One region of the Burkholderia sp. BC1 genome, then DNA from elsewhere that is predicted to be linked to it. Evidence: predicted binding sites of a transcription regulator. Region 1 holds the regulator's gene; the other holds the start of a gene.
What was found. Region 1 encodes LexA, which represses DNA repair genes until DNA is damaged. Its sites were predicted from a motif close to ACTGTATNNNNATACAGT; they were not measured.
Positions count from the first base shown of each region.

Region 2: the regulator LexA is predicted to act here: its motif matches at 9,561-9,578, upstream of recA (recombinase RecA).

Region 1 is NZ_JBQYLP010000076.1:9,435-24,575, reverse strand. Features, by position in the region: gene ACSHSS_RS25880 (ABC transporter permease) at 1-565, opposite strand, end outside; gene ACSHSS_RS25875 (sugar ABC transporter ATP-binding protein) at 562-2,166, opposite strand; gene ACSHSS_RS25870 (sugar ABC transporter substrate-binding protein) at 2,312-3,262, opposite strand; gene ACSHSS_RS25865 (CysB family HTH-type transcriptional regulator) at 3,574-4,500, opposite strand; gene ACSHSS_RS25860 (sulfate/molybdate ABC transporter ATP-binding protein) at 4,575-5,636, opposite strand; gene cysW (sulfate ABC transporter permease subunit CysW) at 5,650-6,597, opposite strand; gene cysT (sulfate ABC transporter permease subunit CysT) at 6,594-7,493, opposite strand; gene ACSHSS_RS25845 (sulfate ABC transporter substrate-binding protein) at 7,610-8,647, opposite strand; gene lexA (transcriptional repressor LexA) at 8,912-9,559, shown strand; gene ACSHSS_RS25835 (hypothetical protein) at 9,586-9,921, shown strand; gene ACSHSS_RS25830 (DUF2939 domain-containing protein) at 9,951-10,628, shown strand; gene ACSHSS_RS25825 (universal stress protein) at 10,708-11,205, opposite strand; gene nodI (nodulation factor ABC transporter ATP-binding protein NodI) at 11,535-12,449, shown strand; gene ACSHSS_RS25815 (ABC transporter permease) at 12,455-13,294, shown strand; gene ACSHSS_RS25810 (hypothetical protein) at 13,334-13,756, opposite strand; gene ACSHSS_RS25805 (permease) at 13,861-14,919, opposite strand; gene mnmH (tRNA 2-selenouridine(34) synthase MnmH) at 14,916-15,141, opposite strand, start outside.
Region 2 is NZ_JBQYLP010000003.1:76,723-91,863, forward strand. Features, by position in the region: gene moaC (cyclic pyranopterin monophosphate synthase MoaC) at 1-13, shown strand, start outside; gene ACSHSS_RS02615 (TonB family protein) at 134-484, opposite strand; gene ACSHSS_RS02620 (PglL family O-oligosaccharyltransferase) at 1,078-2,859, opposite strand; gene ACSHSS_RS02625 (pilin) at 2,983-3,582, opposite strand; gene ACSHSS_RS02630 (TerC family protein) at 3,684-4,388, opposite strand; gene sucD (succinate--CoA ligase subunit alpha) at 4,545-5,426, opposite strand; gene sucC (ADP-forming succinate--CoA ligase subunit beta) at 5,574-6,740, opposite strand; gene ACSHSS_RS02645 (DUF2889 domain-containing protein) at 6,809-7,408, opposite strand; gene recX (recombination regulator RecX) at 7,555-8,412, opposite strand; gene recA (recombinase RecA) at 8,412-9,485, opposite strand; gene ACSHSS_RS02660 (response regulator transcription factor) at 9,674-10,432, shown strand; gene ACSHSS_RS02665 (sensor histidine kinase) at 10,451-11,998, shown strand; gene ACSHSS_RS02670 (MFS transporter) at 12,225-13,883, shown strand; tRNA gene ACSHSS_RS02675 (tRNA-Met) at 14,040-14,116, shown strand; gene ACSHSS_RS02680 (LysR family transcriptional regulator) at 14,226-15,141, opposite strand, start outside.

The sequences.
Region 1 (15,141 bases):
GGAACGCCGGCGAGATGCCGAGCGCGATCGGATTCGACAGGAAATCGAACGCGTCGCCGATGTACGCCGTGCGCGAATTCGTCAGCTGGTACGCGAGGCCGCGCGCGGCCTCGAGCACGCCGAGCGACACGATGAACGACGGAATCCGCCAGCCGACCGTGACGGCGCCCGTCAGCGAACCCGTCGCCGTCGCGACCGCGATGCCGATCAGCGCGGCCGGCAGCGGCCCCCACTGCCACTTCAGCGCGGCGACGCTGACCATCGACGCGGCAAGCGCGAGCACCGAGCCGACCGACAGGTCGATCCCCGCGATGATCAGCACGAACGTCATCCCGACCGACATCACGACGAGGTCGGGAATCTGGTTCGCGATCGTGCTGAACGTATCGTAGGTCAGGAAATGCGAGCTCAGCGCCGAAAACAGCGCGATCATCGCGATCAGCGCGCCGGCGAGGCCGAGATAGTTCGACACGCCGAGCCGCGTGCCGGACAGCGTGCGCGCGCGGCGGCCGGTCGCGGTCTGCGCGGCGCCGGCATCGGCCGGGGTGACGGGGGGCTGGGTCATTGCGGTCGTCCTGTCGTCGAAGTGCCGTGCGCGGCATGCGCGTCCGGCGGCGGTGCGCCGTGCGGCGCCGCGTCGCGGCCGAAGCCCGCGAACGCCGCGGCCAGCAGCGCATCCTGGGTCCAGTGGTCGCGCTCGAACACGGCCGTCATGCGGCCGGCCGACATCACGCCGATCCGGTCGCAAATCAGCATCAGCTCGCGCAGATCGCTCGATACGACCACGAGCGCGCGGCCTTCGCGCGCAAGCGCGCCCATCAAAGTGTAGATCTCGAATTTGGCGCCGACGTCGATACCGCGCGTCGGCTCGTCGAACAGCAGCACGCCCATGTCGCGCGCGAGCCAGCGGCCGATCACGACCTTCTGCTGGTTGCCGCCCGACAGTTCGCCGACCGGCTGCGCGGCGCCGTGCGCGCGGATGCGCAGCGCCTCGATCTGCCGTTCGGCGAGCGCCGTCTCGCGCGCCGTGTCGACCACGCCCGCACGCGCGAGCCGGTCGAGCTGGCCGAGCGACACGTTGGCCGTGACCGATTGCGAGAGCAACAAGCCCTCGCCCTTGCGATCCTCGGTGATCAGCGCGATGCCGAGCTTCACCGCATCGACCGGCGAGCGGATCGCGACCGGCCGCGGCGGCTGGCCGACCGCGATCGTGCCGGCGTCGGGCGTGTCGGCGCCGTAGATCAGCCGCAGCAGTTCGGTGCGCCCTGCGCCGATCAGTCCGGAAATGCCGAAAATCTCCCCCGCCCGTACCTCGAGCGACACGTCGCGCACGGCAGGCTCACGCGTGAGCCCCGAGACGACGAGCCGCGGCGCACCGATATGGCGCTCGCCGAGATCGATGTGTTCGCCGATCTCGCGGCCGACCATCAGCGTGACGAGCGCGTCGGACGTCGTCGCGGCCATCTCGCCGACGTGCACGAGCCGCCCGTCGCGCAGCACCGCGACGCGCTCGGCCACGCGCGCGAGTTCCTCGAGCCGGTGCGAGATGTAGACGATCGCGACGCCGCGCGCCTTCAGCCGGTCGATCTGCTCGAACAGCAGTTCGACCTCGCGTGCGGTCAGCATCGCGGTCGGTTCGTCGAGGATCAGCACGCGGCAGTCGCCGATCAGGTTGCGCGCGATCTCGACCATCTGCTGATGGCCGATGCCGAGCGCGCCGACCGGCGTGTCGGGATCGATCGCATCGAGCCCGACCTGCGCCATCGCGACGCGCGCGTCGTCGCGCAGCCGCGCGCGATCGATCACGCCGAAGCGGCGCGGCAGACGGTTCAGGAACAGGTTTTCGGCGACGCTCAGCGTCGGCAGCAGGTTCAGCTCCTGCATCACCATCCGCACGCCGAGCGCCTCGGCCTGCGTGCGGCTCGCCGGCGCGTACGGCTCGCCCGCGAGCTGCATGGTGCCGGCGCTCGGCTCGACGAGCCCGCCGATGATCTTCGACAGCGTGCTCTTGCCCGCGCCGTTCTCGCCGGTCAGCGCCAGCGCCTCGCCCGGCACGAGCGCGAGCGTGACGTCCGCGAGCACCGGCTCCGCGTACGTCTTGCCGACGCCGGAAACGGACAGCACCGGTGCGGCGGGACGGGAAGAAGATTGGAAGGTCGGTTCCATCGCGATCCTGATTGCGGCCGCGCGCATGCGGCGCGCGGGTGTGACGCTCACAACTGCATCGGCATGCAGCGGCCGTGATCGCGCTCACACCGGATAACGGCCGCCGCGCCGGATTCTTGAGGGCGGCGGCACGCGCCGCGCGGCGTCACTTCGTCACGAGATCGACCGGCGTCTCGACCACGCCCGACAGCTCCGCCTGCTTGCGGTGCTCGGCGATCGCCTTCAGCGCCGTGTCGATGCCGAACACGGCCTGCTTCGCGGCGTACTGATCGGCCGTCGCGAGCACGCGGCCGTCCTTCAGCATCGGCTTGATCGCATTGATGTTGTCGTAGCCGACCACGTACACCTTGCCCTGCTTGCCGGCCGCGCGCACGGCCGACACGGCGCCGATCGCCATGTTGTCGTTGCCGCACAGCAGCGCCTTCAGGTTCGGGTATTCGTTCAGCATCGCGGACGCGACCGCGTTGCCCTTGTCGATCTCCCATTCGCCCGACTGCACCGACACGACCTTCATGCCGCCCGCCTTCATTGCGTCCTGGAAGCCGGCCGTGCGCTGCTGCGCGTTGGTCGTCGTCGACACGCCTTCGACGATGCCGACCTGGTCGCCCGCCTTCAGCTTCTTCGCGAGGTAGTCGCCGACCTTGCGCGCACCCTTGCGGTTGTCGGGCCCGACGAACGGCACGTTGAGGTTCTTCGACTTCAGCACGTCGGGGTCGAGCCGGTTGTCGATGTTGACGACGATGATGCCCGCATCGACGGCCTTCTTCACGACCGGCACGAGCGCCTTCGAGTCGGCCGGCGCGAGCACGATCGCGTCGACCTTCGACACGATCATCTGCTCGACGATGCGGATCTGGTTCGCGGTATCGGTCTCGTCCTTGATCCCGTTCGTGATCAGGTCGAACTGGCTCGCGTTGTGTTTCTGGTATTCCTTCGCGCCGTTTTCCATCGTCAGGAAGAACTCGTTGGCGAGCGACTTCATCACGAGCGCGACCTTCGGCTTGCCGGCCGCTTGCGCGTGGACGGCGGGAGCGGCGGCAACCGCGACGGCAGCGAGCGCGGCGGTCAGAAAGCGACGGCGAAAGCGGACATTCATACACATCTCCTGGCGACTGGCCTGTCGGGGCCGACTGTTGTTTTATTGCGAGCAAACGTTTGCGCCACACTACCCGGCGATTGGCCATCGATGCTGCTTGTCGGTACCAAGGAAGAAAACAAGGCAGACGGCCGACTGCCTGACGCGTGTCGTTGTTTACACGCCGCCGCCGGCGGACGCCGGCGGGGTGAAGGTATGCTGGACCGTTTCGCGCCGGCGCGCAACCCGTCTAATCAATATTTAAGGGTTTATTCGGAGCGCGCCGGCGGCTAACGGGACGCGCGAAGCATGCACGCGCCCGCCTGTGCCGATCACACCGCTTCGCGCAGCTGGCCGGCGATTTCGGCTTCGTTCAGGTGCGGCGCGAACATCTCGATCAGCCGATAGGCATACGCACGCAGGAACGCGCCCTTGCGCAGCCCGACGCGCGTCGTGCTCGCCTCGAACAGATGCTGCGTGTCGAGCGCGACGAGCCCCGTGTCGCGTTGCGGATCGTAGGCCATCGCCGCGACCACGCCGATGCCCATGCCGAGTTCGACGTAGGTCTTGATCACGTCGGCGTCGATCGCGGTCAGCACGACGTCGGGCACGGCGCCGGCCTGCGCGAACGCCTGGTCGATGTGCGAGCGGCCGGTGAAGTCCTGGTCGTACGTGATGATCGGATACTCGGCGATTTCGTCGAGCGTCAGGTTTTCGCGGCCGACGAGCGGATGCCCCTTCGGCACGACGACCGTGTGGTGCCACGAATAGCACGGGAACGTGACGATGTCGGGATAGCGGTCGAGCGCCTCGGTCGAGATGCCGAGATCGGCCTCGCCGTTCAGGATCATCTGCGCGATCTGCTGCGGGCTGCCCTGCCGCAGCGCGAGATGGACCTTCGGGAACACGTCGGTAAACTGCCGGATCACCTTCGGCAGCGCGTAGCGCGCCTGCGTGTGCGTCGTCGCGACGACGAGGTGGCCGCTGTCCTGATCGGCGAACTGCCGTGCGACGCGCCGCAGGTTCTCCGCGTCGAGCAGCATCCGCTCGATCAGCTGATGCACGGCCTTGCCGGGCTCGGTCAGGCCCGTCAGCCGCTTGCCGCGGCGAATGAAGATGTCGACGCCGAGTTCGTCCTCGAGGTCCTTGATCTGCTTCGACACGCCCGACTGCGACGTGTAGAGCACGTTCGCGACCTCGGTCAGGTTCATGTTCTGGCGCACCGCCTCGCGCACGAAGCGCAGTTGCTGGAAGTTCATGGGTATGCCTCTTGGGCTGTCGTTGTTCGATGGTCGATACGGAGCGCCGTGCGCTCCTTCCTGCCTGGCCGGCGTCAGCGCGCCGGAAATACGCGTACCGCGCGCGGCACGGCCGTCGCGCCGTCGCCGACCTGCAGCGACAGCGCGCGCCATGCGTCGCGGTCGAGTTCCGCCTCGAGCGCCCCGCCCGCGCGCGATTCGAGCTCGACGCGCACCGAGCCGCCGAGCGGAATCACGCGACGCACGTCGACGGCGATGCCGTCGCGATGGCCCGCTTCGGCGGCCGGCCACAGCTGCAGATCGTGCGGCCGCACGTACGCGTGCGCGGGGCCCGCGAAATCCGCGTCGACGGCGATCGGCGCGGCCGCGCCCTCGGCGACGAAGCCGCGCTCGGCCACCGTGCCGGGCAGCCGGTTCGCGGCGCCGAGGAATTCGTAGACGAACGCGCTCTGCGGATGATCGTAGACCTCCTGCGGACTGCCGACCTGCTCGACGCGGCCGCGGTTCAGCACGACGATGCGATCCGCGACTTCGAGCGCCTCTTCCTGATCGTGCGTGACGAAGATCGTCGAGATGTGCAGATCGTCGTGCAGGCGCCGCAGCCAGCCGCGCAGCTCCTTGCGCACCTTCGCGTCGAGCGCGCCGAACGGCTCGTCGAGCAGCAGCACCTTCGGCTCGACCGCGAGGGCGCGCGCGAGCGCGATCCGCTGGCGCTGGCCGCCCGACAGCTCGGACGGATAGCGCTGCGCGAGCCAGTCGAGCTGCACGAGCTTCAGCAGCTCGTGCACCTTGTCGCGAATCGCGGCTTCGGACGGCCGCTCGCGGCGCGGCTTCACGCGCAGGCCGAACGCCACGTTCTCGAACACGGTCATATGGCGGAACAGCGCGTAGTGCTGAAACACGAAGCCGACCTGCCGGTCGCGCGCGCCGACCGATGCGACGTCGAGCCCCTGCAGTACGACCTGCCCCGCGTCCGCGTGCTCGAGGCCCGCGATCACGCGCAGCAGCGTGGTCTTGCCGCAGCCGGACGGCCCGAGCAGCGCGACGAGCTCGCCGGGCGGGAAGTCGAGCGACACGTTGTCGAGCGCGGTGAAATCGCCGAAGCGCTTCTGAAGATGACGGACGGTGATACCCATTCTGGTTGCCTCTTTACGATTTCGACGAAATGGCGGCAGGGCCGGCATGTGCGGGAACGGCGTCGCGCGCGCCGGACAGCTCGGCGGCGAGATGGCGTTCGGCGAGCAGCTTCAGCGCGAGCGTCACGAGCGCGAGCAGCGCGAGCACCGATGCCACCGCGAACGCCGCGGCGAAGTTGTACTCGTTGTAGAGAATCTCGACGTGCAGCGGCATCGTGTCGGTCTGGCCGCGGATATGGCCGGACACGACCGACACTGCGCCGAATTCGCCCATCGCACGCGCATTGCAGAGGATCACGCCGTACAGCAGCCCCCACTTGACGTTCGGCAGCGTCACGCGGCGGAAGATCTGCCAGCCCGACGCGCCGAGCACGCGCGCGGCCTCTTCCTCGTCGCTGCCCTGTGCCTGCATCAAGGGAATCAGCTCGCGCGCGACGAACGGGAACGTGACGAAGATCGTCGCGAGCACGATGCCCGGCACGGCGAAGATGATCTGCACGTCGTGATCCTGCAGCCACGGGCCGAGCCAGCCCTGCGCGCCGAACAGCAGCACGTAGACGAGGCCCGAGATCACGGGCGAGACCGAGAACGGCAGATCGATCAGCGTCGTCAGCAGCGCCTTGCCGCGAAACTCGAATTTCGCGATCGCCCACGACGCGCACACGCCGAACACGAGGTTCAGCGGCACGGCGATCGCCGCGACGGTCAGCGTCAGCTTGATCGCGGCCCACGCGTCCGGATCCGCGAGCGACTCGAGGTAGAAGCCGACGCCCTTGCGCAGCGCTTCGACGAACACGGCCGCGAGCGGCACGACGAGAAAGAAGGCCAGAAACGCGAGCGCGATGCCGGTGAGCAGCCAGCGCACGGCGCGCGGCTCGCTGACGGGGTCGAGCCGCTTCGCCGCGCGCGCACGCTCGGCGGATGACGGGTTCTTGAGCACGGCGGTCACCTCCTGCGTCATGGCCGGCCTCCTGCCGCGACCGCGGCGGTATCACCGGACGCGGACGCGGGCGCGCTCGCGCCGCGGCTCGTACGGCGCTGCAGATACCACTGCAGCGTATTGATCAGCAGCAGCATCAGGAACGACACGACGAGCATCACGACCGCGAGCGCGGTCGCGCCCGCGTAGTCGTACTGTTCGAGCTTCGTGATGATCAGCAGCGACGTGATCTCCGACTTCATCGGCACGTTGCCGGCGATGAAGATCACCGACCCGTATTCGCCGAGCGCACGCGCGAACGCGAGCGCGAAACCGGTGAGCAGCGCGGGCAGCACGGCCGGCAGCACGACGCGCCGGAACGTGAGCCAGCGAGATGCGCCGAGGCACGCGGCCGCCTCCTCCTGCTCGCGCTCGAAATCCTCGAGCACCGGCTGCACGGTGCGCACGACGAACGGCAGGCCGATGAAGGTCAGCGCGACCAGCACGCCGAGCGGCGTGAACGCGACCTTGATGCCGAACGGTGCGAGATACTGGCCGACCCAGCCGTTCGCCGCGTAGACGGCCGCGAGCGAAATGCCGGCCACCGAGGTCGGCAGCGCGAACGGCAGATCGACGATCGCGTCGACGAGCCGCTTCAGCGGAAACGTGTAGCGCACGAGCACCCACGCGACGAGAAAGCCGAACACGGCGTTGAGCAGCGCGCCGCCGAATGCGGCCGAGAACGTCAGCCGGTACGAGGCGAGCACGCGCGGCGACGTGACGGCGGCGACGAACTGGTCCCACGACAGCGTCGCGGTCTTCAGGAACGTGGCGGCGAGCGGAATCAGCACCACGAGGCTCAAATAGGCCACCGTGATGCCGAGCGTCACGCCGAAACCGGGCAGCGCGCTCGGCTTGCGAAAGGTGTACGTGGTCATCGGATGCTCTTGCTGGGTCGATGCTCATGGGCCCGACGCGAACGCCGGCGCGACAGGTCGCGCCGGCGGCGTCCGGGACGCGGCGCACTACGTGGCGCGCCGCTGTCGTTGTCGTATTACTGCGGCTTGTAGATCGAATCGAACACGCCGCCGTCCGCGAAATGCGTCTTTTGCGCATTCGTCCAGCCGCCGAACGTGTCGTCGACCGTGTACAGCTTCAGCTTCGGGAACTGCTTGGTCAGTTCCGCCGGCACGCTCTTCGAGCGCGGCCGATAGTAATTGCGCGCCGCGATTTCCTGGCCCTGCGGGCTGTACAGGAAGTTCAGGTACGCTTCCGCGAGCTTGCGCGTGCCCTTCTTGTCGACGACCTTGTCGACGACCGCGACCGGCGGCTCCGCCAGAATGCTCGCCGACGGCACGACGATCTCGAACTTGTCGGGCCCGAACTCCTTGATCGACAGGAACGCCTCGTTCTCCCATGCGATCAGCACGTCGCCGATGCCACGCTGCACGAAGCTCGTCGTCGCACCGCGCGCGCCCGAATCGAGCACGCCCGCGTTCTTGTAGAGCTTCGTGACGAATTCCTTCGCCGACTGCTCGCTGCCGCCCGGCTTGTGCAGTGCATACGCCCATGCGGCCAGGTAATTCCAGCGCGCGCCGCCCGAAGTCTTCGGGTTCGGCGTGACGATCGACACGCCCGGCTTGGTCAGGTCGTCCCAGTCCTTGATGCCCTTCGGGTTGCCCTTGCGCACGAGGAACACGATCGTCGACGTGTACGGCGACGCGTTGTCGGGCAGGCGCTTCTGCCAGTCCTTGTTCACGAGCCCCTTGTTCGCGAGCGCGTCGATGTCATAGGCGAGCGCGAGCGTCACGACGTCGGCCTGCAGGCCGTCGAGCACCGAGCGCGCCTGCGCGCCCGAGCCGCCGTGCGACTGCTTGAAGTTGACCGTCTCGCCCGTCTTCGCCTTCCATTCCTTGCCGAATGCCTGGTTGAAGTCCTGGTACAGCTCGCGCGTCGGGTCGTACGACACGTTCAGGAACGTCGTATCGGCCTGCGCGTGCGTCGCGACGCCCAGCGCCGCCGCCGCGCCCAGCGCGAGTGTTGCAATCAAGCGGCCCGCCCCGCTCATCAGCCCCGTCGTGCGCTTCACCATCCTTGGTTCTCCAGTGTTGTCGGTATTGCGATGTCGGGCCAGTCTATCGAACGGGCTACATGATTAAAAATAATCCTTCTTCATTTTTTAATACTGAAAAGTGCTAACGCAATACGGACGGACGGTTGCGGCAGACGAACCGGCGCATGGACGTCGCAATCGGGCGTCGGAACCGGCGCGATCGCGTCGAACTTCACGTAACACTTGAAATTCGCGAAGTACTGTATAAAAATACAGCTCACTGTCTATCCATACAGTTGAACCATGACCAAACTCACCGCACGCCAGCAGCAAGTGTTCGACTTGATCCGCCGCGCGATCGAGCGCTCCGGTTTTCCGCCCACTCGCGCCGAGATTGCGGCCGAGCTGGGTTTCAGTTCGCCGAACGCGGCCGAGGAGCACCTGCGTGCGCTGGCGCGCAAGGGCGTGATCGAGCTGGCGGCGGGCGCGTCGCGCGGCATCCGGCTGCTCGGCGGCGACGACGCGCCGCACCAGTTCACGCTGCCGCATGCGGGGCTGATGCAACTGTCGCTGCCGCTCGTCGGCCGTGTCGCGGCCGGCAGCCCGATCCTCGCGCAGGAACACATCTCACAGCACTTCGCGTGCGATCCCGCGCTGTTCTCGAGCAAGCCCGACTATCTGCTGAAGGTGCGCGGGCTGTCGATGCGCGATGCCGGCATTCTCGACGGCGATCTGCTCGCGGTACAGAAGCGCACCGAAGCGAAGGACGGCCAGATCATCGTCGCGCGGCTCGGCGACGACGTCACGGTCAAGCGTCTGATGCGCCGGCCGGGCGGCATCGAGCTGATCGCCGAGAACCCGGATTACGAAAACATCTTCGTCAAGGCCGGCAGCGCGGATTTCGCGCTGGAAGGCATCGCCGTCGGGCTGATCCGCTCGGGCGAACTCTGACATTCCGTCTCGCTCAGGAGAACACCATGGAACGCCTTGCCCGCCTGCTGCCTTTCCGTCAATTCGGTCGCCTGCGTCATCTGCGCGGCCGCACGCCCTGCGCGCCGCTGTCCGCTGCGGCGCCCGCCGGCCATGAAGTCGCAGTCGAACGGCAGGCGTCGCTGCTGCCTTCGGCGCTCCCCGCCTTCGCGCGCGTGTCGCTCAATGCCGGGCTCAATCACGCGGAGCCCGCGCGGCGCGCACCGGTGCGCGTCTATCACGGCCGTTCGCGGCTGATCATGGTCGGCACGATCGACGCCGTCTGCCGGATGATCGATCGCTGCATCGCGGAGGAACGTTCGGCCGCGCAAGGCGGTCTCTGATTGCGACACGGTTTCGCTCCGGAGGTATCGTGACGCGCTCGTCGAGCCGCGCATGGCGGCTCAAACCCTTGCTGATCGTCGTGCTGGCGGTCGCCGTCATCGCGGCGATCGGCTATGCCTACGCGTCGCCGTACATCGCGCTCGGCCGCCTGAAGTCGGCGATCGATGCGCGCGATGCGCAGGCCGTCAGCGAATACGTCGACTTTCCGTCGCTGCGGATCAGCCTGAAGCAGCAGGTCACCGAGGAATTGATGCGCCGGATCGACGCGGTGAAGAAGGACAACCCGTTCGCGGTACTCGGCGCGCTGATCGGTTCCGCGTTGATCGGGCCGCTCGTCGATGCGTATGCGACGCCGGAAGGCGTGGCCGCCCTGATGAGCGGTTTCCCGCCGAAAGGCAATCCCGGCGAGCGTCCGCCCGACTGGCAGGCGCAGCAGGCCGGCGGCGCTGCGCCGTCTGCACCCGGCGCGGCCGTGCCGCCGGCGAGCGCACCGGCTCCGGGCAGCGCGGTCGCATCGGCGCCGCCGCCGGCAGCATCCGCTCCAGCGGCGCCACCGGCGCAGCAGCAAACGCACGCCGGCTACCGCAATATTGACGAATTCGTCGTCACCTATCAGCGCACGGCCGACGGCACGCGCTATGCAGCGATCTTCCACCGCTTCGGCCTGTTCTCGTGGAAGCTGTCGGCGATCGATCTGCACGCGTAGCGCGCGTCGGCGCGCTGCCGCGGCAGCGTTGGCGACGTCGCCGCGATCGGCGCCTCGAGCGCCGATCGCGCTCATCACATCACTGGCCGCTCGCCGTCGCGGCTTCGCGCTCGCGTGCGATTTCGGCCTTCTGCTCTTCGGCCGACGAGCATGCAACCAGAATGCTGCAGTTCACGCGATCGAGCAGTTGCGTATTGCCCGACCCCATCCACCATCTCGATAGTCCGCTGCGGCATCGGTGTCCGACGACGACGAGATCGACTTTCAGCTCGCCGGCGAGGTTCGCGATTTCGTCGATCGGATAACCGAACGCGAAATGGCCCTCTGCCTGCACGCCGCGCTCGCGCAGCCAGTTCACGCCTTCCTGCAGGATTTCACGTGCGGTTTCCTCGAAGCGGCCGCATGCGACGTCGGTCAGCAAGCCGGCACTTTGCGCGATGCTCGAACGCATGTCGACGACCGACAGCAGATGCGTTTCGGCCTTCAGGTCCAACGCGAGATTGGCACCGCATCGCAGCGCCTTGCGCCCCTCGAGCGTTCCGTCGTAGCACAGCAGAATCTTGTTGTAGCTAGCCATGAGACCTCCCTATCGCGACAACGAGCCCTACACATTCATCATGGTGCGCCGCAATCCGGCGCGCAAGGGATGGAAAACGCTGACGCGCCGCATGCGGCGCGTGCGCAATGATGCGGTGCACGATGATCGCGGCCCTGCACGATGCCGGCGCATACGCGCTGAACGAACGCAAGCGATGCACTAGAATGGCCCGTCGTGCCGCGGTTTCGCTGCACGCGAACGCGCATCGCCACGCTTGCTTCGATCATGCCCGATCTGACCGGCGTTGTCCCGATCCGTTCGCGGCATCCGCGCGCACCGCTGCTCGCCGTCACAACGATAACGCCGCCATGTCCGTCGCACCCATCGATTTCCGGAACGTCGAAAAGCGCTATGGCGACAAGCTCGTCGTCAACGATCTGTCCTTCCACGTGCAGGCCGGCGAGTGCTACGGGCTGCTCGGCCCGAACGGCGCGGGCAAGACCACGACACTGAAGATGCTGCTCGGCCTCGCGTATCCCGACGCCGGCGCAATCTCGCTGTGCGGCGAACCGGTGCCGTCGCGTGCGCGGCATGCACGGCGGCGCGTCGGTGTCGTGCCGCAGTTCGACAATCTCGATCCCGACTTCACGGTTCGCGAGAACCTGCTCGTGTTCAGCCGCTATTTCGGCATGTCGGCGCACGCGGCGCGCGCGCTCGTGCAGCCGCTGCTCGAATTCGCCAAACTCGAGAACAAGGCCGATGCGAAGGTCGGCGAGCTGTCCGGCGGCATGAAGCGGCGGCTCACGCTCGCACGCGCGCTCGTCAACGATCCCGACGTCCTGGTGCTCGACGAACCGACGACGGGCCTCGACCCGCAGGCACGCCACCTGATGTGGGAACGGCTGCGCTCGCTGCTCGCGCGCGGCAAGACGATCCTGATCACGACGCACTTCATGGAAGAAGCCGAACGTCTGTGCGATCGGCTGTGCGTGATCGAGGAAGGCCGCAAGATTGCCGAGGGTGCGCCGCATGCGCTGATCGCGTCCGAGATCGGCTGCGACGTGATCGAGATCTACGGGCCCGACCCGATCGCGCTGCGCGATGAAGTCGCGCCGCTCGCGCAGCGCACCGAGATCAGCGGCGAGACGCTGTTCTGCTACGTCAGCGATCCGGAACCGCTGTGCGCGCGGATCAAGGGCCGCGCCGGGTTGCGCTATCTGCATCGTCCGGCCAATCTGGAGGACGTGTTCCTGCGGCTGACCGGCCGCGACATGCAGGACTGACCGACATGGACGTACGTAACTATCCGGACTCCGCTGCGCCGCACGCGACGCCTGCGCGCGAATCGCGCTTCGCGCTCGCGATGCCGGCGAACGCGACCAACTGGATCGCGGTCTGGCGCCGCAACTACCTGGTCTGGCGCAAGCTCGCACTCGCGTCGATGTTCGGCAATCTGGCCGACCCGATGATCTATCTGTTCGGGCTCGGTTTCGGGCTCGGCCTGATGCTCGGCCACGTCGACGGCGTGTCGTACATCGCGTTTCTCGCAGCCGGCACGGTCGGCTCGAGCGTGATGATGTCGGCGAGCTTCGAATCGATGTATTCGGGTTTTTCGCGGATGCACGTGCAACGCACGTGGGAAGCGATCATGCACACGCCGCTCGCGCTCGGCGACGTCGTGCTCGGCGAAATCGTCTGGGGTGCCAGCAAGGCGATGCTGTCGGGCGCCGCGATCATGCTCGTCGCGGGCCTGCTCGGCTATGCGCGGTTTCCGTCGATGCTCGCCGCACTGCCGGTGATCGCGCTGGCGGGGCTCGCGTTCGCGAGCGTCGCGATGGTCGTCACGGCGCTCGCGCCGTCGTACGACTTCTTCATGTTCTATCAGACGCTCGTGCTGACGCCGATGCTGCTGCTCTCGGGCGTCTTCTTCCCGATCACGCAGCTGCCGCAGCTCGCGCAGCATGCGGCGCAGGCGCTGCCGCTCGCCAATGCCGTCGAGTTGATTCGGCCGGCGATGCTCGGCCGGCCCGCGACGGACATCGGCCTGCACGTCGCGATCCTCGCCGCCTATGCGGTGGGCGGCTTCCTGCTGTGCGCGTGGCTGTTCCGGCGCCGGCTGATGCGCTGACGCCCGGCGCGCGCAGCGCCGCCCCTGCGCCCGACAACGTCACTCGTCGTCGTCGCTCCACGGAATCTCGACGTCGGTCAGGAATGCGACGGTCGCGAGTGGGCCGCCTTCATGACGGCCGAGCTTGCCGTCCGCGCGATGCCATTCGACGCGGAACTGCGTGCCCGGATCGTCGGCGATCAGATAGACCGTGCGCAGCTCTTCCGGATCGGCATCGGCGACCGGCCCGTCGAACGACACGAGCATCTTCTGCGGCCATACGCCGTTGACGGGATCGTAGATGCGATCGCCCTGCGGAATGTCGATGCTCGCCTCGACGCCGATCGTCGCGGACGCCTCGACGATCATCGTGCCGAGCGCGTTCAGCACGGCCGTCGCACGCGCGGAATTGGCCTGGCGGATCGCGAGATCGCCCCGCGTCAGCGCCTTTTCGAGTCGAGGATGAATCTTCGGTTGGGTCATGCGTTTTCCTGTTTGCTACTTGTAAAGGGCACCGCGCGGATCGGCGGCGGTGCCGGATGAATACGGCGCGCACACGGGCCGCGCGCGGCCGATGTGCGTCGGCCTCAGAATCCGAACGCGATCGCGAGCAGCCCGCTCGCGATCCCGAACACGACGACGAGGCTCGCGACGATCGCCAGCATATAGGGCTTGAACGACCGTGCGAGCATCGCGAGCGACGGCACGCTGATCGGCGGCAGCGTCATCAGCAGCGCCGCAGCGGGCCCGACGCCCATCCCGAGCGACAGCATCGCCTGGATGATCGGCACTTCGCCGGCCGTCGGAATCACGAACAGCGCGCCGGCCACCGCGAACGCGACGATCCAGCCGAGATGATTGCCGATGTCCGGCCCGATGTGCGGAAACAGCCACGCACGCGCGGCGCCGAGCAGCAGCACGAGCACGACGTATTCGGGCACGAGCCGCACCGCCATCCGCGCGAGCAGCTTGATCCAGCGCACGAACGCGTTGCCGGCCGCGGCCTGCTCGGCCGCCAGCGCCGCGAGTTGCGCGTCGTCGATGCTGCGATCCTCCGGCCGCGCGATGCGGTTCAGCAGATAGCCGATGCCGAACACCATCGCGATGCCCAGCACGAGCCGCAGCGCGCTCCAGTGCCAGCCGAGCACGAAGCCCATGAACACCAGCGCGGCCGGGTTCAGCACCGTATTGCCGAGCCAGAACGCGACGGCGCCGCCCGGCGACGCGTGGCGCGCGCGCAAGCCCGCGACGACCGGCGCCGCGCAGCACGTGCACATCATGCCCGGCAGCGACAGCAGGCCGCCGGCCGCGACGCTGCCGAAGCCGGTGCGGCCGAGCACGCGCGCGACCCAGTGCGCGGGCAGCAGCGCCTGCACGGCTGAGCCGAGCAGCAGGCCGAGCACCATCGCCTGCCAGATCGCCTTGCCGTACGCCCACGCGTAGTCGAGCGCGGCCTTCAACGACGGCTCGGGCGCCGACGCCGCCGTGCCCATCAGGATCGACTGGCCGATCGAATGATGTTCGGCGGCGATGAACGCCTTGTTGTAGTACGGAAACCATTTGACGTAGAACAGTCCTGCGACCGCGATCAGCAGGAAGGTCATCCAGCCGAGCGCCGGAACGGGTTGCGTGCGTGTGGTCGTCATCGTGAGGTGGTCGGATGGTCGTGAGCGGTAATCGGCGCCGCGGCGGACGCCGACGCGTAGGCCGGCGACGCGGGCAAGCCCGCCTGCGCGAGCTGCTCGAGCAGCGTGCGCGCCTGGTCCGGCACGTCGGCGGCATTCGGGCGGAACGCGAACGTCAGCGCGCGGTTCGGCTTGTCGTACGACGCGCGATACGTGCGCGCGTATGCGGGATCGTAATGCCGG
Region 2 (15,141 bases), on a different contig from region 1:
GGCGCAGGCGTGATCCATCGTTCCATCGCGGCGACGTCGCGCGTTTGACGGGCGCACGCGATAGTCGATTCGCCGCACACGTCGGCGGATCTGCGATTCGAAACGCTTTAGTTCGACAGCGCCCCGCCCCGCGTCACTGGCCGCGTTGCGGCTCGAACACGAACGGCTGCGTCAGCAGGAAGGGGTTCGCGGCGGCGCCGGTCTGCGTGCACGTTGCGCGCGCCATCGCCTCGACGGCCGCCCGGTCGGCCGCGGCGTTGCGGCTGCTCGTCGTCACCGTCACGTTCTGCGCCTCGCCGGACGCCGTCATCAGCGCGCGCACCAGCACGGTCGCCGGGCGTGTGAGCGGCTTCGCAGTATCCGGATAAACCGCACGCGGAATATGGCACGTCAGCTTGCTTTCCTGCGACGACGACAGCATCGCGCAGCCGGAAAACAGCATCGCGACGGCAGGCAGGATCAGGTAGGTCGAGCGAATAGCCATGGTCGAATATCGTTGTTCAGGTCTGTTCCGGACGAACGCCGCGTGACGGCGGCATCGCTCCCCGCACGCGCTCGGCTGCGCCGCGGCCGTCGGACCGGCGCCCCGTGACGGCCGCGCGGCCTCTCGATCGATCGGCCGCGATCCCGCTGCGTACCCTGCCGACGCGACGTCGGGCGCCCTCGAGCCCGAAACGTTGCGTCGACGTGCGCGAGCGCGCATCGGAAGGCTTTCGTGCATTGTGCACGCGCCATCGCGCGCATGGCAGCGATTTGACAATGGTTGACGCGAATCGCGCCCGATCTGGCGCGACTCCGTGCGATCCGGGAAGCAATCGCCGCGCGGCGCGCAATCGCGTGTGCCGCGCTGTCGCACGATCGCCGCTGTATCGCCCGTATCGAGCGGCGCGAATTCCGTTTATCCGGCACCGTGCCGCGTCACTTAGCCCGTGTCGTTGGGGGCGACTCCGTGCGATGCGCAAAGCAATCGCCGCGCGTCTCGGGAATCGCGCCCGCGCCGCGCGGTCGCGCGACCATCGGCGCATCGCCTGAACCGAGCGGCGCGAATTCCGCTTGTCGGCCGCTGCGCCGCGTCCCTTACTCGGTATCGTCCTCGTCGTCCGACTCGTCGTCCGCATCGGACGGCACTTCGCCGTATTTCGCGACGACGGCCGCCTTGAACGCCTTCAACGACGGATGTTCGTCGCACAGCTTGTAGAGCAACGCGAGTTGCGCCGGCCAGTCCTTCAGCTCCTTCGCGAACACCTGCAGCCGCGCGACGGTATCGAGCGCATCGGCTTCCCGCCCGTCGAGCGCCTGCAGCACCGCATAGCGGCGCAGCACCGTCTCGCCCGGCAACAGGGCGATCGCGCGCTCGTGCGCGGCGAGCTTCGCCGGCAGATCGTCCGGCGAGATCGTGAGCAGCGTGGCCGCGCCGTAATCGCCCCACGCGTGGAACAGCAGCGACGGCGCATCGCGATACTGCGCGGCCGGACTGCTGCCGTAATACAGCACCTCGGCGCGCTGATAGTCGCGCAGCACGGGAATCGTCGCGAGCAGCCCGGCGAACGACAGCACCGCGAACAGCGCAAACGCCGCGCGCGCAGGCAGCACGCGCAACGGCGTCACGTCGAGCAGCCCGACCACGAACATCGCGGGCAGCAGGAAGAACATGTATTGCTGCGGATACTCGACGAGCGCGTGCATCAGCAGGATGCCGATCAGCGCGAAGCCGAACACGCGCGAGCTCGACTGCGGCGCGCGCACCGCCCGCACGAACCACATCACGAGCGTGACGGCCAGCACGCCGAGGCCGACGAGGCCGGACTTCGCGAGCAGGTCGATGAAGATGTCGTGCGAGTTGTTCGCGATCTCGACGCCGCCGAGCGCGCGCGCAAGCGCGAACTGGTTCGACGGGAACTCGCCCCAGCCGACGCCGAGCAGCGGATGCTCGCGGAACATCGCGAGCCCGTACTTCCACAGCGCGAGGCGCGGCGCGATCTGCCCGGCGTCGCGCATCCGCTCGGCCGCCGATTCGGCGAGATTCAGCTGATAGTGGACGTTGGCCCAACGCACCGCGACGTTCACCGCAACGAACGCGACCACGAGCACGACGGGCAGCAGCCACGCACGCGCGGCGCCGCGCGTGCGGCGCGATTCGACCCACGCCATCCAGAAGCCCGCGACGACCATTACGGCGACTTGCAGCCACGGACCGCGCGACACCGTCAGCGCAAGCCCGGCCGACAGAACGATCGACAGCGCGAGCCAGGCCCACACCGCGAGCCGGCGCGTCTGCACGAGATACAGCGCACCGGCCATCGCGAACGCGATGTAGGTCGCCAGATGGTTCGCCTGCGCCATGTTGCCGTAAGGGCGTCGGTCGACCGCGATGTTGTACATCACGACGAACGGCGACACCGCCGACTCCAGATGAAACAGCTGCACGACCTGACACGCGACCGCGAACACGCCGCCGATCAGCAGCGCGCCCGCCATCATCCGCGCGACCGCGTCGCCGAGCCCGTCGCGCGCGAGCGCGTAGCCGGCCTGCATCGCAACCAGCGCGGCCGCGAGATAACCGAGCGCGAGCCCGTTCATCGACGGTACCTTCAACGGCAGCAGCACGAGCTGCGCGATCAGCACGAGCGCGAAGCCGATCGGCGCGACGAACGCGGCCGGTGCGGCAAACGGTTCGGCCGCGCGCTGCGTGCGCACCAGCAGCACGACCGACAGGCCGAGCAGCAGATACAGCACGAGCGCGGAAAATTCCGAATAGAAGGTCGGAATCGGATATGTGTGGGTGGTGATCGCGTACGGCACGATCAGCGCGACAGCCAGTGCAATGAGCGGCAACGAACGGGTAAAGGTAGAAGGCATGAGCGAACCGGATGTCAGCAACCGGCGCACTATACAAAACTTTCCCCCCTCTGTGCGGGGCCGTCACGCGGCACGCGATGCACGCGCAGCCGCGCGCTGCGCGTGCCCTGCCCCGCCGCGCCGCTACGCGCGGCATTCGGCCGGCGCATATTTGGCCGGCAACGTCGCGGCCGTACCGGGCAGCGGCCCCGCTCCCGGCGCCGGCAGCGATGACGCATCCTTGCCTGCGGCAAAGCATTCCCATGCGATCGCGCCGGCCTGCATCTCGCCTTTCTTCAACGGCACGCGCGCCGTCGGCGTATCGGGCTTGTCGGGCGCCGACGGCACGAGCACCAGCGTATTGGCGCCCGCCGCGGCGACGCGCGCGGTATACGCCACGGTGATCTGGCCTGTCTCCGCGTCGATGCGGATCGATTCGACGTTGCGCGTCGCGGCCGGCGCACTATAGCCGCCGTCGAGCCCCGTGCCGCTCGCGGCATTGTCGGCAACCGCGAGCCGCGCGGACGACGCGAGCGCAAGCCCCTCGCCCACACGCGAGCGCGCGAGATAGTCCTGGTACGCGGGAATCGCATACGCGGCGACGACGCCGACGATCGCCAGCACGATCATCAGCTCGATCAGCGTGAAACCGGCGCGCCACGCGCGCAGCGGGGCCGGCCGCCGCGCGCGCCGCAGATCGGCGGCCAGACGGCGGAACAGGGAAACGGAAAAGGCTTCGAACATGACGGGCTCCGGAAACGAAAAACGCCTGCCGGTTCGGCAGGCGTTTCGATCGTAGCCAGCGGGCCGCGAGGCCGGCACTCGGCCGGACGGCCAACGTCGCGTCAGTGCGCGCGCGTCACGCTGCGCCGCCTGCGCAGCGCATAGCCCGCAGCGACGACGAGCAACGCACCGGCAATGCTCGCGCCGTAGACCGCGGCCGGCGTGTCGAGCACCGGCCAGCGATCGCCGACCGGATCGTGCACGATCAGCCCGCCGGCAATCCAGCCGAGCAAGCCCGCACCGAACGCGACGACGATCGGGAAACGGTCGAGCAGCTTCAGCACCAGCGTGCTGCCCCAGACGATGATCGGCACGCTGACGACGAGCCCGAAGATCACGAGCGCGATCCGGTGCGACGGGTCGGCCTGCTCGGCCGCGCCGGCGATCGCGATCACGTTGTCGAGGCTCATCACCGCGTCGGCGATCACGATCGTCTTCACGGCGTCCCACAACCGGCTGGCGGGCTTGATGTCGTCGTGCGCGTCGGGCGCCGGCGCCATCAGCTTGATGCCGATCCAGAGCAGCAGCAGCCCGCCGCCGAGCTTGAGGAACGGCACGTCGAGCAGCACGACCGCAAACACGATCAGCGCGACGCGCAGCAGGATCGCACCGGCCGTGCCCCACACGACGCCGCGCAAGCGCTGATTGTCCGGCAGGTTGCGGCATGCGAGCGCGATGACGACGGCGTTGTCGCCGCCGAGCAGGATGTCGATGATGACGATCTGGAGCACCGCGCCCCAGTGCAGCGACGTGAGAAATTCGACCATGGCGATGTGTTTCGCAGGACTTGGCCGTCCACTGGGCGGCCAGAATGGAGACCGGCACGCGCATCGCACGTACCCGGAGATTACAAACGGATTGCGCGAGGATAACAAAAAACGCCGGCTAGGCCGGCGTTTTCTGTACGACGCGCGTCGCGGAAATTACAGCGCTGCCTTCAGCAGGCGGCCCATTTCCGACGGGTTGCGCGTGACCTTGATGCCGCAGGCTTCCATGATTTCCAGCTTCGCTTCGGCCGTATCCGCACCGCCCGAGATCAGCGCGCCGGCGTGGCCCATGCGCTTGCCCGGAGGCGCCGTGACGCCCGCGATGAAGCCGACGACCGGCTTCTTCATGTTGTCCTTGATCCACTGCGCGGCGTTCGCTTCGTCCGGACCGCCGATTTCGCCGATCATCACGACCGCATCCGTATCCGGATCGTCGTTGAACATCTTCATGACGTCGATGTGCTTCAGACCGTTGATCGGGTCGCCGCCGATACCGACTGCCGACGACTGGCCGAGGCCGAGCGCCGTGAGCTGCGCGACGGCTTCATACGTCAGCGTGCCCGAACGCGACACGACGCCGATGCGGCCCTTGCGGTGGATGTGACCCGGCATGATGCCGATCTTCAGCTCGTCCGGCGTGATCGTGCCCGGGCAGTTCGGCCCGAGCAGCAGCGTCTTGCGGCCTTCGCGACGCATGCGGTCCTTCACTTCGATCATGTCGCGCACGGGAATGCCTTCCGTGATGCAGATCGCGAGATCGAGATCGGCTTCGACCGCTTCCCAGATCGCAGCAGCAGCGCCTGCCGGCGGAACGTAGATGACCGACACGGTCGCGCCGGTTTCTTCCTTCGCTTCCTTGACGCTCGCGTAGATCGGAATGCCTTCGAAATCTTCGCCGGCCTTCTTCGGGTTCACGCCCGCGACGAATGCTTCGCGGCCGTTTGCATACTCACGGCAGGCGCGCGTGTGGAACTGACCGGTCTTGCCGGTGATGCCCTGCGTGATGACCTTCGTGTCCTTGTTGATCAGAATCGACATGTATTTTGACCTCTGTTCGATTGGCGTCGCGTGCGAAGCGCGCCGCCATGCGTGTTCATTAGCGCGCCAAGAAAACGCCGGGCCGCCCCAAGTTTTCTTGACCCCCCGCGGGGCCTGGCGCATGGCGCCAGGTCCGGGGGCGCTTCTTTACTTGCCTGCGGCAGCCGCGACCACCTTCTGCGCAGCCTCTTCCATGCTGTCCGCCGAGATGATCGGCAGGCCGGAATCGGCCAGCATCTTCTTGCCCAGGTCCTCGTTCGTGCCCTTCATGCGCACGACGAGCGGCACGTTCAGGTTCACGGCCTTCGAACCGGCGATCACGCCTTCCGCGATCACGTCGCAGCGCATGATGCCGCCGAAGATGTTCACGAGGATGGCCTTCAGGCCCGGGTTCTTCAGCATCAGCTTGAACGCTTCGGTGACCTTCTCGGTCGTCGCGCCACCGCCGACGTCCAGGAAGTTCGCCGGTTCGCCGCCGAACAGCTTGATCGTGTCCATCGTCGCCATCGCGAGGCCTGCGCCGTTCACGAGGCAGCCGATGTTGCCGTCGAGCGAGATGTACGCGAGGTCGAACTTCGACGCTTCGATTTCAGCCGGGTCTTCTTCGTCCAGATCGCGGTACGCGACGATTTCCGGGTGACGGAACAGCGCGTTCGAGTCGAAGTTGAACTTCGCGTCGAGTGCGATGACCTTGCCGTCGCCGGAAACGTTCAGCGGGTTGATTTCAGCCAGCGATGCGTCGGTTTCCCAGAATGCCTTGTACAGGCCTTGCAGGATCGCGCGTGCTTGCGGAATCGAAGCGGCCGGCACGCCGATCTTCGTGGCGAGGTCGTCTGCCTGCGAGTCGAGCAGGCCCGTCGACGGCTCGACGATGACCTTGTGGATCAGTTCCGGGTGCTTTTCGGCGACTTCTTCGATGTCCATGCCGCCTTCGCTCGAACCCATCAGCACGATCTTCTGCGAGATGCGGTCGACGACGAGGCTGACATACAGTTCCTGCTTGATGTCGGCGCCTTCTTCGATCAGCAGGCGGTTCACCTTCTGGCCTTCCGGGCCCGTCTGGTGCGTGACCAGCTGCATGCCGAGGATCTGGTTCGCGTATTCGCGCACCTGCTCGAGCGACTTCGCGACCTTCACGCCGCCGCCCTTGCCGCGGCCACCCGCGTGAATCTGAGCCTTGACGACCCACACCGGGCCACCGAGCTCTTCCGCCACCTTGACGGCCTCGTCCACCGAGAACGCCGGCTTGCCGCGCGGTACCGCGACTCCGAATTTCCGCAGGATTTCCTTACCCTGGTACTCGTGAATCTTCATGCGTGATTCCCTTCAGTCTGAGAGTTGGATGAAAAGTCGCTTAAGACGCTTCTTTGAATGATTTCCGTTCATTCCTTCGTGCCGCCCGACTCCGGCCGGCTCGCGCCGTACCACCGCGGGTAGTACTGCCGCACGACCTCGCCGTCGAACCGCAGCGCACGGCAGCGGCCGAGCTGAAAAGGCGGTTCGTCGTGCGCGTCGTCGTGCTCCGGCCCTTCGCCGCCCGCCTCGCGCACGTTCCATACGTCGCCGGCGAACGCCTGGATCGCCGCCGTCGGCAGCACGGCGCACAGTTCGGTGAGGTGGGAGCAGCCCGCGGTGCCCGACAGGAGCCGGTTCGCGTCGCGACGGAAATTGCGGAAGAGGTTGAGCCCGATCAGGGCCCGGTAGGCAGGAGGAGCGGATTGACAGTGACCCGGATATGGCACCCATTCCGACGACGCTTCGGCGTCGACGACATTGAGGTCACGATCGATGGTCACGCGCAGCCAGAGTTCGTGGATCGGCAGGCCCTGAGGCCGAATGCCCGATGCAAGCGCGACGTCGCGCGGCTTGTGATCGGTCAGGCAGGCTTCGATATCCCACAAGCCGTCGCCGCGCTCGTAGGCGTCCGCTCGGATTGCGCGTCGATGTCGCAACTGACGGGGCACGGGCTCGGATAGCGGCATGCTGGAGGTTGAGGCCGAAGAGGAAAACCCGTGGATTTTAGCATACTGGGTATTTGAGACAGGCCGCCGCAACGGCGGGTATTCCCGTCTGTCGGGGAACGATCGCATTGCAGCAAAATCGCGCGCCACGCGCGCGATCGGCCGCGTCAGTCGTCGATCGGAAAATCGTCGCCGACTTTCAGCAACTTCACGATGGTCGCGCTCGAGAAGCCGCGCGCGGCCAGAAAGCGCGCCTGCTTCGCGCGCTCGGCCGGCGTTTGCGGCAGTGCACCGAATTTCTTGCGCCAGACCGCCTGCGCGCGCGCCCATTCGGTCTCGCGCAGCTGCGTGTTGAGCTCGTCGACGAGCGCGTCGCCGATCGCGTGACGCTTCAGTTCGCTGACGATGCGCGCCACGCCGACACGCGATGCACGACGATGCACGAGACTCTCCGCAAAGCGCGCGTCGGACAGCCAGCCGTCCTTTTCGAGCGCGTCGAGCACGGGCTCGACCGATTCGTCCTCGCCTGCGTACGGCGCGAGCTTGCGGGCGAGTTCGGCACGACTGTATTCGCGCCGCGAGAGATAACCGAGTGCGCGCCCCTTCAGTGAGCGCGGCGGCTTCGACGACTTGCGCTCGCTGCTGTCTCCCGCATCGCCGGATGCGGCGCCGCCCGCGCGGCGCGTGCGGCGCGAATGCTGACTGCTGCGCGTATAGACGTCTTCCGCGGCCGATGCCGAGCCGTCGGCTGCGCGATCACGCGGAAGGCCGAGGCCGGACACGCGCTGGCGGGAACGATCGTGCGCGTCGAACGATTCGTCGTCGTCGAACGGATCCTCCGGCGCGGCGATCTCAAACGAAACGAGGGCATCGTCGGATGCCCTCGTCGCGGTGCGGCTTGCGGCAGCATGACTGCCCGGCAGCCGCCGGCCGGCGCCCGAGGATTCGGCCGGCCGGCCGGCGCGCGCCGCTTCCGGCGTATCGCGCTCGTCCGGCTCGGCAGGCTTGCCTCGGCGCCCGACCATCACTCTTCTTCGTCCATCGCCTCGGCTTCGTCGTGGCCCGCGCCATCCGGCATGGCGGCAACGCCGAGCGATTCACGAATGCGGTTCTCGATCTCGCGCGCGATTTCCGGATTCTCGCGCAGGAATTCACGCGCGTTGTCCTTGCCCTGACCGATCTTCTCGCCGTTGTAGCTGTACCAGGCGCCGGCCTTGTCGACGATCTTCGCCTGCACGCCGAGATCGATGATCTCGCCCTGACGCGAAATGCCCTCGCCGTACAGGATGTCGAAGATCGCTTCGCGGAACGGCGGCGACACCTTGTTCTTGACGACCTTCACGCGCGTTTCGTTGCCGATCACCTCGTCGTTCTTCTTGATCGAGCCGATCCGGCGGATGTCGAGACGCACCGACGAATAGAACTTCAGCGCGTTGCCGCCCGTCGTGGTTTCCGGGTTGCCGAACATCACGCCGATCTTCATGCGGATCTGGTTGATGAAGATCACGAGGCAGTTCGTGCGCTTGATCGTGCCCGTCAGCTTGCGCAGCGCCTGCGACATCAGGCGCGCCTGCAGGCCCGGCAGCGAATCGCCCATCTCGCCTTCGATTTCGGCCTTCGGCACGAGCGCCGCGACCGAGTCGATGACGATCATGTCGATCGAGCCCGAGCGCACCAGCGCGTCGGTGATTTCGAGCGCCTGCTCGCCGGTGTCCGGCTGCGAGATCAGCAGATCCGGCACGTTGACGCCGAGCTTCGCCGCGTACTGGACGTCGAGCGCGTGCTCGGCGTCGATGAACGCTGCGGTGCCGCCCAGCTTCTGCAGCTCGGCGATGACCTGCAGCGTGAGCGTGGTCTTGCCGGACGATTCCGGCCCGTAGATCTCGACCACGCGGCCGCGCGGCAGGCCGCCGACGCCCAGTGCGATGTCGAGCCCGAGCGAGCCCGTGGACACGACCTGGATGTCCTCGGCCGCCTCGCCGTCGCCCATGCGCATGATCGACCCTTTGCCGAACTGCTTCTCGATCTGTGCGAGTGCGGCAGCCAGCGCCTTGCTCTTCTCGGCGGTCATCCCGGAGCCCTTCTTGCTTTCTTCCATGAATCGTCCTTTGCTATGATGAGCAGCGTCTGTAACAGGCGCGCCCGCTTTCAAGCGCTGCCCACGAATGCAGACACTGTATAAAAAAACAGTGTTTTGTGCAAGCCCGCAATCAGGCTGCGTTGTACACGAATATTCGGAGACAGCCGTGCCGGCGCCAACGCGCTGCCGGTCACCGGTCACGCACCATGCGAATTCTCATCGCCGAAGACGACAGCATACTCGCGGACGGCCTCACCCGGTCACTCCGCCAATCGGGCTATGCGGTCGACCACGTGAAGAGCGGCGTCGAGGCCGATACCGCGCTGTCGATGCAGACTTTCGACCTGCTGATCCTCGATCTCGGCCTGCCCAAAATGTCCGGGCTCGACGTGCTGAAGCGCCTGCGCGCGCGCAATTCCAATCTCCCGGTCCTGATCCTGACCGCCGCCGACAGCGTCGACGAGCGCGTGAAAGGGCTCGATCTCGGCGCCGACGACTACATGGCCAAGCCGTTCGCGCTGAACGAGCTCGAGGCGCGCGTGCGCGCGCTGACGCGGCGCGGCGCCGGCGGCGGCCCGACCGTCGTGCGGCACGGCTCGCTCGCGTTCGACCAGGTCGGCCGGATCGCCTATGCGAACGACCGCGTGCTCGATTTGTCCGCGCGCGAACTCGGGCTGCTCGAAGTGCTGCTGCAGCGGATCGGGCGCCTCGTGTCGAAGGAGCAGCTCGTCGACCATCTGTGTGAATGGGGCGAGGAAGTCAGCAACAACGCGATCGAAGTGTACGTGCACCGGCTGCGTAAGAAGATCGAGCCGAGCGGCGTGCGGATCGCGACCGTGCGCGGCCTCGGCTACTGCCTCGAGAAGGTCGTGCCGGCCGCGCCCGCCGACGCGCCCGCGCCGCCGCCCGCGGCGGCCGATCCGGCTTCGGCGAAGCCCGCGACAGCCGGCACGCCGCTGCGCTGACGCCCGGCCGTCGCCGCGATGGCCACGCCGGCCCCTTCCCGCCACCCGACCGGCGAGCCGTCGTCGGCCGCCGACGCGGCGCGCGACGCGCGCTACGCGAATCCGTTCGCCCCGCCCGACGAAACCGACACGCCCGAAGCCGCGCGTCCGCGCTCGCTGTTCGGCGAAATCCTCGACTGGATGCTCGCGCCGCTGCTGCTGCTGTGGCCGATGAGCATCGCGGTCACCTATCTCGTCGCGAAGACGATCGCGAACGGGCCGTTCGATCGCGCGCTCGAAACCAACGCGTACGTGCTCGCGCGGCAGATTCATCCGGTCAACGGCGTCGCCGAGCTGACGCTGCCGCAGCAGACGCGCGACTTCCTGCGCGCGGACAACATCGACAGCGTGTATTTCCAGGTGCTCGGCACGCGCGGCGAGCTGGTCGCCGGCGAAGCCGACATGCCGCTGCCGCGCGACGAGGATCGCCCGCCGCCGGGCGTCGTCGTGTTCCGCGACGATCTGCTGCGCGGCAACGACGTGCGGGTCGCCTATACGACCGTCGCGCTGCCCGACGCGAGCGGCACGCAGCCCGTGCTCGTGCAGGTCGGCGAAACGCTCGACAAGCGCAACGCGCTCGCGAACGACATCATCAAGGGCGTGATCCTGCCGCAGTTCGTGATCCTGCCGCTCGCGATCCTGCTCGTGTGGTTCGGGCTGTCGCGCGGGCTCGCGCCGCTCAATGCGCTGCAGGCGCATATCCGCGCGCGGCGTCCCGACGATCTGTCGCCCGTCGAAGCGCAGCGCGCGCCGCCCGAGATCGAGCCGCTCGTCACGTCGTTCAACGACCTGCTCGCGCGGCTCGAGCAGAGCATGGCGCTGCAGAAGCGCTTCATCGCGGATGCCGCGCATCAGATGAAAACGCCGCTCGCCGGCCTGCGCACGCAGGCCGAATTCGCGCTGCGTCACGCGGTGCCGCCCGACGTGCAGCGCTCGCTCGAGCAGATCGCGACGAGTTCCGAGCAGGCCGCGCGGCTCGTCACGCAGTTGCTCGCGCTCGCGCGCGCGGAGAACCGGGCGAGCGGGCTGATGTTCGAGCCCGTCGAGATCGCGGCGCTCGCTCGGCGTGCCGTGCGCGACTGGGTGCAGGCCGCGCTCGCGAAACGGATGGATCTCGGCTACGAAGGCCCGCCCGACGACGCGCCGATCGACGTCGACGGCAATCCCGTGATGCTGCGCGAAATGCTCGGCAACCTGATCGACAACGCGATCCGCTACACGCCCGAAGGCGGTCGCATCACCGTGCGCGTGCACGCCGACCGCACCGCGCGGCTCGCGCATCTCGAAGTCGAGGACACGGGGCCCGGCATTCCGGCCGCCGAGCGCGGCCGCGTCGTCGAGCGCTTCTACCGGATCCTCGGCCGCGAAGGCGACGGCAGCGGGCTCGGGCTCGCGATCGTGCGCGAGATCGCCACGCAGCACGGCGGCACGCTGACGATCGACGACCACGTATACCAGACGGCGCCGCGCCTTGCCGGCACGCTCGTGCGCGTCAGCCTGCCGCTGTCGGTCGCGGCCCCGGATTAACCCTGAGGCGCGGCCGGACGCGCCGCCGCCGCGGCGTCGGAATCGGCGCTTTACCGTCCGTTCGCGACACGATCGGCACGCAAAGCGCGCGATTCGGCGCGGGTTAACGTGCAGTCGCTTTGCGCGCGCCAGTCAGTGCGCCGTAAGTTTCCGTGCCAATAATCGTCGACAGGCCCGCCCATCCAAGGCGGCCGCACATCTATATCAAGAGACTTGGAGACGATTCATGGCAACGTTAGGCGGGCAAATTGCACACTCGCCGATGACGGCCGAAGAGAAGAAGGTGATCTTCGCGTCGTCGCTCGGTACGGTGTTCGAGTGGTACGACTTCTACCTGGCCGGGTCGCTCGCGGCCTACATCAGCAAGAGCTTCTTCTCCGGCGTCAATCCGACCGCGGCCTTCATCTTCACGCTGCTCGGCTTCGCGGCCGGCTTCGCGGTGCGCCCGTTCGGCGCACTCGTGTTCGGCCGGCTCGGCGACCTCGTCGGCCGCAAGCACACGTTCCTCGTGACGATCGTGATCATGGGCGTCTCGACGTTCGTGGTCGGCTTCCTGCCCGGTTACGCGTCGATCGGCATCGCCGCGCCGGTAATCTTCATCGCGATGCGGCTGCTGCAGGGCCTCGCGCTCGGCGGCGAGTACGGCGGCGCGGCGACCTACGTCGCCGAGCATGCGCCGGCGAATCGTCGCGGCTTCTACACCGCGTGGATCCAGACGACCGCGACGCTCGGCCTGTTCCTGTCGCTGCTCGTGATCCTCGGCGTGCGCACGTTCATCGGTGAAGAGGCGTTCGGTGCATGGGGCTGGCGCGTGCCGTTCGTCGCGTCGATCCTGCTGCTCGCGGTGTCGGTCTGGATCCGGATGCAGCTGAACGAATCGCCGGTGTTCCTGCGCATCAAGTCGGAAGGCAAGACGTCGAAGGCGCCGCTGACCGAAGCGTTCGGCCAGTGGAAGAACCTGAAGATCGTGATCCTCGCGCTCGTCGGCCTGACGGCCGGCCAGGCCGTCGTGTGGTACACGGGCCAGTTCTACGCGCTGTTCTTCCTGACGCAGACGCTGAAGGTCGACGGGGCGAGCGCGAACATCCTGATCGCGATCGCGCTGCTGATCGGCACGCCGTTCTTCCTGTTCTTCGGTTCGCTGTCGGACAAGATCGGCCGCAAGCCGATCATCCTCGCGGGCTGCCTGATTGCCGCGCTTACCTACTTCCCGCTGTTCAAGGCGCTCACTCACTACGCGAACCCGCAGCTCGAGATCGCGACGCAGAAGGCGCCGATCTCGGTCGTCGCCGATCCGGCAACGTGCTCGTTCCAGTTCAACCCGGTCGGCACGTCGAAGTTCACGAACTCGTGCGACATCGCGAAGAGTGCGCTCGCGAAGGCCGGTCTGAACTACGAGAACGTCGCGGCACCGGCCGGCACGACCGCGCAGATCAAGGTGGGCGACACGGTGATCCCGGCCTATGACGGCAAGGCAGCCGATGCGAAGGCGCAGGGTGCGGCGTTCGACAAGACGCTCGCATCGACGCTGAAGGCGGCCGGCTATCCGGCGAAGGCCGATCCGGCTCAGCTGAACTGGCCGATGACGATCGTGATCCTGACGATCCTCGTGATCTACGTGACGATGGTCTACGGGCCGATCGCGGCGATGCTGGTCGAGATGTTCCCGACGCGGATCCGCTACACGTCGATGTCGCTGCCCTATCACATCGGCAACGGCTGGTTCGGCGGGTTCCTGCCGGCGACCGCCTTCGCGATCGTCGCGGCGAAGGGCGACATCTATTCGGGGCTGTGGTATCCGATCGTGATCGCGCTGGTCACGTTCGTGATCGGGCTGCTGTTCGTCAAGGAGACGAAGGACTCGAACATCTACGCGCAGGATTGACGGTCAGGCACGGGGACGGCGCCGTGCCGGCAGATCGGCCGGCGCCTCATTTGCCCGCCTGCGCACCCGTGGTGCGGCTGCTCGGCGACTTTTTTCGAGCCTGGATGAAAAAAGGTGTTGACAGCGAGGCGGGCGATCTACATAATTCAAGTCTTCGGCGAATTAGCTCAGTCGGTTAGAGCGACGGAATCATAATCCGCAGGTCCGGGGTTCGAGTCCCTGATTCGCCACCAAATGCGAAAAGCCGCTGTTCCGAAAGGTTCAGCGGCTTTTTTCATTGCATCGCGCGCCCAGCGCGCCGCCGCGCCCTCCCTGCCCGAGAACACACCCGCACCGTTCAACTCAAGCCACCACCGACCCTACCGCCTCACCCTCGACCTTCCCCCGCACATTCCGCCGCCAGTTCTCGCCGCCTTCAAGCGCCGGCGTCGACTCGAACACCTCCGCGATCCAGTCCGCGAACACGCGCACCTTCGCCGACAGATGCCGGTTGTGCGGATACATGATCGAAATCGGCTTCGGCTTCGGATTGCAGTCCGGCAGCACCTCGACCAGCGACCCGTCGAGCAGATTCGACACCACCATGAACAGCGTCGGCTGGATCATCCCGAACCCTTCCAGCCCGCAGTTCACATACGCATCCGAATCGTTGACCGTGACGCTCGCATTCATCCGCACCTCGACCGGCTTGCCGTCGATCAGGAACACCCACGGCACCGCGCGCCCGCCCTGCGTCGCACGGAAGTTCACGGCGTAGTGCCCGGCGAGATCGGCGATCTCGCGCGGCTCGCCGTGACGGGCCAGATAGTCGGGCGCCGCACACGTCACGCGTCTGAGCATCCCGATCCGGCGCGCGACCATCGACGAATCCTCGAGCGGCCCCACGCGAATCATGCAGTCGATCCCCTCTTCGACCGGATCGACCGGCCGATCGGACAGCCCCAGATCGAGCGTGATGTCCGGATAGCGCTGCCGGAACAGCGACAGCGACGGAATCACGAGCCGCCGTCCGAGCGAACTCGGCATGTGAACGCGCAGCACGCCGGTCGGCTTGCCCTTCTGGAAACTCGCGTCCGCTTCCGCGATTTCCGACAGAATCTTCACGCAATGCTCGTAGTACGCGGCGCCTTCCGGCGTCAGCGACAGCCGCCGCGTCGTCCGGTGCATCAGGCGCACGCCGAGCAGCGCCTCGAGATTCTGGATGATCGTCGTGACCGACGCGCGCGGCATCGCGAGCGTCTCCGCGGCCCGCGTGAAG